Regions from separate parts of the Streptomyces botrytidirepellens genome, predicted to be linked through region 1. Evidence: predicted binding sites of a transcription regulator. Region 1 holds the regulator's gene; each other region holds the start of a gene.
What was found. The regulator HrcA, encoded in region 1, represses chaperone genes, less so after heat shock. The targets are predictions, from matches to a motif close to TTNGCACTCNGNNNNNCNGAGTGCNAA.
Positions count from the first base shown of each region.

Region 2: the regulator HrcA is predicted to act here: its motif matches at 1,551-1,577, upstream of groES (co-chaperone GroES).
Region 3: the regulator HrcA is predicted to act here: its motif matches at 1,633-1,659, upstream of groL (chaperonin GroEL).
Region 4: the regulator HrcA is predicted to act here: its motif matches at 992-1,018, upstream of EEJ42_RS35640 (FmdB family zinc ribbon protein).

Region 1 covers NZ_RIBZ01000732.1:3,752-5,951, forward strand. The annotation lists gene dnaJ (molecular chaperone DnaJ) at 1-295, opposite strand, end outside; gene hrcA (heat-inducible transcriptional repressor HrcA) at 296-1,312, opposite strand; gene EEJ42_RS37370 (MBL fold metallo-hydrolase) at 1,488-2,200, shown strand, end outside.
Region 2 covers NZ_RIBZ01000201.1:207-2,406, reverse strand. The annotation lists gene groL (chaperonin GroEL) at 1-955, opposite strand, end outside; gene groES (co-chaperone GroES) at 1,096-1,404, opposite strand; partial or broken gene EEJ42_RS15430 (polysaccharide deacetylase family protein) at 1,620-2,200, opposite strand, start outside.
Region 3 covers NZ_RIBZ01000261.1:8,176-10,375, reverse strand. The annotation lists gene groL (chaperonin GroEL) at 1-1,470, opposite strand, end outside; gene EEJ42_RS20535 (cold-shock protein) at 1,780-1,986, opposite strand.
Region 4 covers NZ_RIBZ01000683.1:755-2,954, forward strand. The annotation lists gene EEJ42_RS35635 (S-methyl-5'-thioadenosine phosphorylase) at 1-488, opposite strand, end outside; gene EEJ42_RS35640 (FmdB family zinc ribbon protein) at 601-981, opposite strand; gene EEJ42_RS35645 (potassium/proton antiporter) at 1,092-2,200, opposite strand, start outside.

The DNA of each region.
Region 1 (2,200 bases):
TGCCGAAGAAGGCGTCCATGATGTCGGAGAAGTTGCCGAAGCCCGCGCCGAAGCCACCGGCGCCGCCGCCCGCGGCCGAACCCGACGGGTCCCCGCCCAGGTCGTAGACCTGCTTCTTCTGCGGGTCCGACAACACCTCGTAAGCGGCGTTGATCTCCTTGAACCGCTCCTGGGTCTTCGGATCCGGGTTCACGTCCGGGTGCAGCTCGCGTGCGAGCCGGCGGAATGCCTTCTTGATCTCGTCCTGCGAGGCATCGCGCTGCACGCCCAGGACTGCGTAGTAGTCCGTCGCCACTTACGACTCCGCCAGGATCTGTCCGACGTAACGTGCCACTGCGCGTACCGCTCCCATCGTTCCGGGGTAGTCCATGCGGGTCGGTCCGACCACGCCGAGTTTGGCGACGGCTTCGTCGCCCGAACCGTAGCCGACCGCGACGACCGAGGTGGAATTCAGCCCCTCGTGAGCATTCTCATGCCCGATGCGCACGGTCATACCCGAGTCTTTGGCCTCGCCGAGCAGCTTGAGGAGGACGACCTGCTCCTCAAGTGCCTCCAGCACGGGCCGGATCGTCAGGGGGAAATCATGCACGAAACGCGTGAGGTTCGCGGTGCCGCCGATCATCAGCCGCTCTTCGGTCTCCTCGACAAGCGTTTCGAGCAACGTCGCCAGCACGGTCGAGACCGTCCCCCGGTCCTCCTGCTCGAAGGACTCCGGAAGATCCTGCACCAATTGCGGCACATCCGCGAACCGCCGCCCCACGACCCGGCTGTTGAGCCGGGCCCGCAGGTCCGCCAGCGAGTCGTCGCTGATCGGAGCCGGGCAGTCCACCATGCGCTGCTCGACCCGCCCGGTGTCGGTGATCAGCACCAGCATCACCCGGGCCACGGCCAGCGGCAGCAGCTCCACGTGCCGCACCGTCGAACGGGTCAGCGACGGATACTGCACCACAGCGACCTGCCGGGTCAGCTGCGCCAGCAGCCGGACGGTGCGCCCCACCACGTCGTCGAGGTCGACGGCGCTGTCGAGGAAGTTCTGGATGGCGCGCCGCTCCGGAGCGGACAGCGGCTTCACTCCGGCCAGCCTGTCCACGAAGAGCCGGTAGCCCTTGTCCGTGGGGATGCGCCCGGCGCTGGTGTGCGGCTGGGCGATGAAGCCCTCGTCCTCCAGCGCCGCCATGTCGTTGCGCACCGTGGCCGGGGAGACCCCCAGCCGGTGCCGCTCGGTGAGCGCCTTGGAGCCGACCGGCTCCTCGGTGCCCACGTAGTCCTGGACAATGGCACGCAGCACTTCGAGTCTGCGTTCGCTGAGCACCCCGCGCACCTCCAGTCCAGCCGTGTCATCAGGTCGTCCCTCTGGCACTCAGTGGTCACGAGTGCCAGAACCCCTCAGCCAGTGTACGGCGGGGTGCGGTGGCCACGGCAAGAGCCGCCCCCCGCCGGTGCCCGGCCACACGTCACGCTATCGCTGTTGGAGCTAGCGTCTCGGTATGGAGACGTGTTGGGAAGAGGCCGGGTGGGAACAGCTCGCGCCCGATGTCGCCCGCCGCCGGCTGCCGGACTGGGACTGCACGGTCGGCGTGGTCGTCGGTGATACGGACGTCCTCGTGGTGGACACCGGCTCGTCGCTGCGCGAGGGCGCGGCGCTGCGGGCCGAGATCACCCGGCTGACCGGCCGCCGGCCGACCCGGATCGCGCTCACCCATCCGCACTTCGACCATGTCCTGGGCACGGCCGCCTTCGCGGGCTGCGAAGTATACGGAGCCACCGGGCTGGAGGGGGTGCTGCGCCGCGACCGGGACGCGCTGCGCGAGGACGCGGTACGGCACGGGGTGGCCCCCGATGCCGCCGCCGAGGCCGCCGATCACCTCGTACCGCCGCATCACGCGGTCTCCGGGGAGGTCACCCTCGACCTGGGTGGGCGGTCCGTGCTGCTGGCGAACGTGGGCCCCGGACACACCGCCCATGACCTGGCCGTTCTGGTCCCGGGAGGGCCGGAGGTGGTCTTCTGCGGCGATCTGGTCGAGGAGTCGGGCACGCCCCAGGCCGGGCCCGACGCGATCCCCGTCCACTGGCCCGCCGCCCTCGACCGGCTGATCGCCCTCGGCGGCGAGGACGCGCGGTACGTACCGGGCCACGGATCGGTCGTGGACGCGGCCTTCGTACGTGACCAACGCGACGAACTGGCCGCGCGCTTCGGCGT
Region 2 (2,200 bases), on a different contig from region 1:
TGCCCAGCACGTCCAGACCGGCCTGGTCGAGCTTGAGGCCGACCTCCTCGGCGATGACGGTGGCGCCGGTGAGGGTCGCGATGTCGCCGAGCATGGCCTTGCGGCGGTCACCGAAGCCGGGGGCCTTCACGGCGACGGCGTTGAAGGTGCCGCGGATCTTGTTGACGACGAGGGTGGACAGGGCCTCGCCCTCCACGTCCTCGGCGATGATCAGCAGCGGCTTGCTGGCGCCGGCCTGGATGACCTTCTCCAGCAGCGGCAGCAGGTCCTGGATCGAGCCGATCTTGCCCTGGTGGATCAGGATGTACGGGTCGTCGAGGACGGCCTCCATACGCTCCTGGTCGGTCACCATGTACGGCGAGAGGTAGCCCTTGTCGAAGGACATGCCCTCGGTGAAGTCCAGCTCGAGACCGAAGGTGTTGGACTCCTCGACGGTGATGACACCGTCCTTGCCGACCTTGTCCATCGCCTCGGCGATCAGCTCGCCGACCTGCTTGTCCTGGGCGGACAGCCCGGCCACGGCAGCGATGTCGGACTTGGAGTCGATCGGGCTGGCGGTGGCCAGCAGGTCCTCGGAGACGGCCTTGACGGCGGCGTCGATGCCCTTCTTCAGGGCGGCCGGGGAGGCACCGGCGGCCACGTTGCGCAGGCCCTCGCGGACCAGCGCCTGGGCCAGCACGGTGGCGGTGGTGGTGCCGTCACCCGCGATGTCGTTGGTCTTGGTCGCCACCTCCTTGACGAGCTGGGCGCCCAGGTTCTCGTACGGGTCCTCGACCTCGACCTCGCGGGCGATCGTGACACCGTCGTTGGTGATGGTCGGAGCACCGAACTTCTTGTCGATGACGACGTTGCGGCCGCGGGGGCCGATCGTCACCTTGACGGTGTCCGCAAGCTTGTTGACGCCGCGCTCAAGGGCGCGACGGGCGTCCTCGTCGAACTTCAGGATCTTCGCCATGGTTGCGTATGTCCTCTCATTGCGATCCTCGGCCGCCGTGCGGGGGCAGCCGCCGTCGCGTCAAAAAAACGAACCGCGCCCCGACCCCGGGTATCTGTGACACGGGCACCGGGGCGCGGCTCAAGGCAAAACTTCGGTGATTACTTCTCGACGATCGCGAGGACGTCGCGAGCCGAGAGGACGAGGTACTCCTCGCCGCTGTACTTCACCTCGGTGCCGCCGTACTTGCTGTAGAGCACGACGTCGCCGACCGAGACGTCGAGCGGAAGCCGCTTGCCGTCCTCGAAACGGCCCGGGCCCACGGCCAGGACGACGCCCTCCTGGGGCTTCTCCTTGGCAGTGTCCGGGATGACCAGGCCAGAGGCCGTGGTCTGCTCGGCGTCGAGCGGCTGGACCACGATGCGGTCCTCGAGCGGCTTGATGGCAACCTTGGAGCTGGCGGTCGTCACGATCCGACCTCCCCCTTCGGAGATCTCACGGGGTTAACTGTCTGAGGTGGCGACCAGGTGGATCCGTCGTCGCGGGTGCCGGACCTGCCCGTCGCTGTGTTTGGCACTCCGCAGTGCCGAGTGCCAGCCCTGACATTATGACGCGGTTAGCACTCCGTCAACCAGAGTGCCAAGCGAGCCGCCGCCGGACCGCACGGGCGCCGTGCCGCCGCCGCTCAGACGTAGTCCTCCAGCCGCGCCACGGCGAAGCCCTGCGCCTGGATCCCGCGCAGCAGCTCGGTGATCATCTCGGTCATGGTGTGCCCGTCGAGCTGCTCCGGACCGCGGAAGTGCGCGAGCACGATGTCCCCCGGCTGGAGCCGTCCGCCGGACCGGTAGACCAGCCCCTGGGTCTCCATCTCGGCACGCCACAGCACCACCGGCCCCAGCCCGCAGTCGGCCGCCGCGCGCAGGGTGGTCTCGTCGTATTCCCCGTAGGGCGGGCGGAAGAGGCGCGGCTGGACGCCGAGCCGGTTCCGGAGGTTCTCCTGCTGCCCGCAGATCTCCTGGACCTGGGTGCCGTAGTCCTGCCCGGCCAGGCTGGGGTGGGTGAGCGTGTGGTTGCCGACGCCGCCGCCGAGCCGGTGCAGCTCCCCGAAGTAGTCGTAGTGGCCGTCGACCGCCTGGTCCGTCAGGAACTGGGTGAACGGCAACCCGAGGTCCCGGACTTGGTCGATGAAGCGCGGGTCCTTCTCCAGTCCGTCGTCGATCGTCAGGAAAACCACCCGATCGGTGGTCGCCACCTGACGGATGACCG
Region 3 (2,200 bases), on a different contig from region 1:
GATGCCCTCGGCGATGAGGTCGATGTACTCACCGGTCGCGGCGTTGAGGCCGTGGCCCGGGGTCAGGTTGCGCACCTTCTCCACCACGACGCCGCCCTCGAGGCCGGCGTTGACGGCGATCTGCTTCAGCGGGGCCTCCAGGGCCAGGCGCACGGCCTGGGCACCGGTGGCCTCGTCGCCCTCGAGCTCCAGCTTCTCGAACACCGAGACGGTCTGGAGCAGGGCCACGCCACCACCGGCGACGATGCCCTCCTCGACGGCGGCCTTGGCGTTGCGCACCGCGTCCTCGATGCGGTGCTTGCGCTCCTTCAGCTCGACCTCGGTCGCGGCACCGGCCTTGATGACGGCCACGCCGCCGGCCAGCTTCGCCAGGCGCTCCTGGAGCTTCTCGCGGTCGTAGTCCGAGTCCGAGTTCTCGATCTCGGCGCGGATCTGGTTGACGCGGCCCTGCACCTGGTCGGTGTCGCCGGCGCCGTCCACGATCGTGGTCTCGTCCTTGGTGACCGTGACCTTGCGGGCGCGGCCGAGCAGGTCGATGCCCGCGTTCTCCAGCTTGAGGCCGACCTCCTCGGAGATGACGGTGCCACCGGTGAGGATGGCGATGTCGCCGAGCATGGCCTTGCGGCGGTCACCGAAGCCCGGGGCCTTGACGGCGACGGACTTGAAGGTGCCACGGATCTTGTTGACGACCAGGGTCGCCAGCGCCTCGCCCTCGATGTCCTCGGCGATGATCAGCAGCGGCTTGCCGGACTGCATGACCTTCTCGAGCAGCGGGAGGAGGTCCTTCACGCTGGTGATCTTCGAGTTGACGATCAGGATGTACGGGTCGTCGAGCGACGCCTCCATACGCTCCATGTCCGTCGCGAAGTACGGGGAGATGTAGCCCTTGTCGAAGCGCATGCCCTCGGTGAGCTCGAGCTCGAGCCCGAAGGTCTGCGACTCCTCGACGGTGATGACGCCTTCCTTGCCGACCTTGTCCATGGCCTCGGCGATCAGCTCGCCGATCTGGGTGTCGGCGGCGGAGATGGAGGCGGTGGAGGCGATCTGCTCCTTGGTCTCCACGTCCTTGGCCTGCTCGAGCAGCTGGGCGGAGACGGCCTCGACGGCCTTCTCGATGCCGCGCTTGAGGGCCATCGGGTTGGCGCCCGCGGCAACGTTCCGCAGGCCCTCCTTGACCAGCGCCTGGGCGAGGACGGTCGCGGTCGTCGTGCCGTCACCGGCGACGTCGTCCGTCTTCTTCGCGACCTCCTTGACCAGCTCGGCGCCGATCTTCTCGTACGCGTCCTCGAGTTCGATCTCCTTGGCGATGGACACACCATCGTTGGTGATCGTGGGGGCGCCCCACTTCTTCTCGAGGACGACGTTACGGCCCTTGGGGCCGAGGGTGACCTTGACGGCGTCGGCGAGCTGGTTCATCCCGCGCTCGAGGCCGCGCCGCGCCTCCTCGTCGAACGCGATGATCTTGGCCATGTGAAGTGGTCCTCCCAAGACGGGGTGGATTGCTCCGGACCGCGCCTGGCGCCCGCGACGGACGGCCTGCCTGCCGTGCGGTTCCTTGCCCCGCGCGGCACCGGCGAGCCTCACCGACCCGATCCTTCTGTCACTCTCACCTTCAGAGTGCTAACGCAATAATTAGCACTCGCCCCATGAGAGTGCAAGCGCCCGACGGGCGTCAAGAGAGGCGGGCGAGAGCCCCCGCGGACATGCCAGAGGGCCCGCCCCCCCTCGCGGGGTACGGGCCCTCCGGCTACTTCAGTCAGCTGCGTCGCGTTCGGCGCGTCAGCCTACGGCCACGCGGACCATGTCCGCCTGCGGGCCCTTCTGGCCCTGCGAGATCTCGAACTCGACCCGCTGGCCTTCCTCGAGGGTGCGGTAACCGTCCATCTGGATCGCACTGTAGTGGACGAACACGTCCGCACCACCGTCGACCGCGATGAAGCCGTACCCCTTCTCCGCGTTGAACCACTTGACGGTGCCCTGAGCCATTCCTAACTCCCCTATTGCTGGCCCTTGCGCAGGACCGCACTCCGCGGACCCGGGTCAGACCTCACCCCCCGAGTCGAGGGGGGTGTGCGCCGGAACGCGTCGACCGCCGCTGAATGTATCCGTCCCAACGCCCTCTGCAACAGGTCAATTGGACGAGAATTCTGGGCACGGCCGATCGGTAAAAAGTGGAGAAGTCCTGTGAAGTTCGGGCAAA
Region 4 (2,200 bases), on a different contig from region 1:
GGCTCCCAGCCGCGTCCGCGGGCCGCCGTCACCGCGGCCTGCCGCCCCACCGGGCAGTACGGGTCGGCGAAGGTCGTGTGCACCACGTTCGGCACCCGCCCGTCCGGGAGCGGCTCACCGTCGAAGTAGGTCTGCGTACGTCCCTTGGTGCGGTCCACCAGCTGGTCCGGCACCAGCAGCGTCCCCGGGCCGTACTCCGGCCGCAGTCCGCCCACCGCGCACGGTCCGAACACCTGCCGCACTCCGACCGAGCGCAGGGCCCACAGGTTGGCGCGGTAGTTGATCCGGTGCGGCGGCAGATGGTGCTTGCGGCCGTGCCGGGGCAGGAAGGCGACCCGCCGTCCCGCGATGTCGCCGAGGAAGACCGAATCGCTCGGCGCGCCATAGGGAGTCTCCACGGTGATCTCGGTCACATCGTCGAGGAAGGCGTAGAACCCCGACCCTCCGATGACCCCTATGTCTGCTGGTGTGCTGCTCGTCTCAGCCATGTGATCACCCTAGCCAGCCGTGGCCGACGGCGCCCCGACACAGGGCGGCGGACGCACGGCACCCCCGCGGCTTCCCGGGAGGGAGCGGCGGGGGCGCGCGGTGCGTGCGAGGTCAGGCGGCCGAGCTGGTGCTGCTCGACGAGGTGCTCGACGAAGAAGACGTCGACGACGAGGACGACGAGGACGTCGAAGACGAGGACGACCCCGAGGAGGTGTCCGAGGAGGAGGACGAAGAGGACGAGCCCTTGTCCGACGACGAGCCGCCGTCGCTCTTCGACGCGGCCTTCGCCGAGCCGCCGCTCGAGCTGCTGGACGAGGAGCGGCTGTCGTTCCGGTAGAAGCCGGAGCCCTTGAAGACGATGCCGACCGCGGAGAACACCTTCTTCAGGCGCCCCTGGCACTGGGGGCATTCGGTGAGCGCGTCGTCGGTGAACTTTTGCACCGCCTCGAGGCCCTCGCCGCACTCGGTGCACTGGTACTGGTAGGTCGGCACGTACTTCCTCCTGGCACTCTCACTCGTTGAGTGCTAACGACGCTCCATAGTGCAGTATTCCGGCCCGCCAGTCCACTGCGGTACGGCACACGGTGACCTATGCCACGCCATCAGCCGCCGCCGGTGCCCAGCCAGCCCGCCAGCTTGCCGCCCCGGCCGACCGCCCGCAGCCGCTGTTCGGCCGCGTCCCGCACCGGGTCGGTGGCCACCACCAGGAGTTCGTCGCCGCGCCGCAGCACCGTCGAGGGCAGGGGCACGAAGCTGGAGCCGTCGCGGACGACGAGGGTGACCGCGGCCCCCGGCGGCAGCCGCAGCTCGGCGACCTCCACCCCGTGCATCCGGGAGTCCTTGGGGATCGACACCGACAGCAGATGGCCGCGCAGCCGCTCCAGCGGCGCCGACTCGATGCCCAGGTCCGCGGTGCCCTCCGTCTCCTCCAGACGCAGCCGGGTGGCGAACCAGGGCAGCGTCGGCCCCTGGATCAGGGTGTAGACGATCACCAGGACGAAGACGATGTTGAAGATCCGGCGGCTGTCGGGCACCTCGCCGACCATGGGGATGGTCGCGAGCACAATGGGCACCGCGCCGCGCAGCCCCGCCCAGGACAGCAGGGCCTTCTCCCGCCATGCCACCCGGAACGGCGTCGTGCTCACCAGCACCGACAGGGGCCGGGCGACGACGGTCAGCACCAGGCCGACCACGACGGCGGGCCAGATGTCGTCGGCCAGTTCGTGCGGCGTCACCAGCAGTCCGAGCAGGACGAACATGCCGATCTGGGCGATCCAGCCGAGCCCCTCGGCGAAACCGCGGGTGGCCGGCCAGTGCGGCAGCTTCGCGTTACCCATGACAAGCGAGGCGAGGTAGACGGCGAGGAAGCCGGAGCCGTGTGCCAGCGCGCCGCCCGCGTAGGCGACGACCGCGATGGCCATCACCGCGATCGGGTACAGGCCCGAGGCGGGCAGGGCCACCCGGCGCAGCGCGTACGAGCCGAGCCAGCCGATCGCGAGACCGATGGCGGCGCCGATCGCCAGCTCCAGCACGATCTCGCCGATCATGAGGTACCAGGGGTCGATCGCGCCCTGGCTGGAGAAGGCGACCACCAGGATCACCACCGGGGCGTCGTTGAAGCCCGATTCGGCCTCCAGGATGCCCGTGAGCCGCTTGGGCAGCGGCACCTTGCGCAGCACGGAGAAGACCGCCGCCGCGTCCGTGGACGACA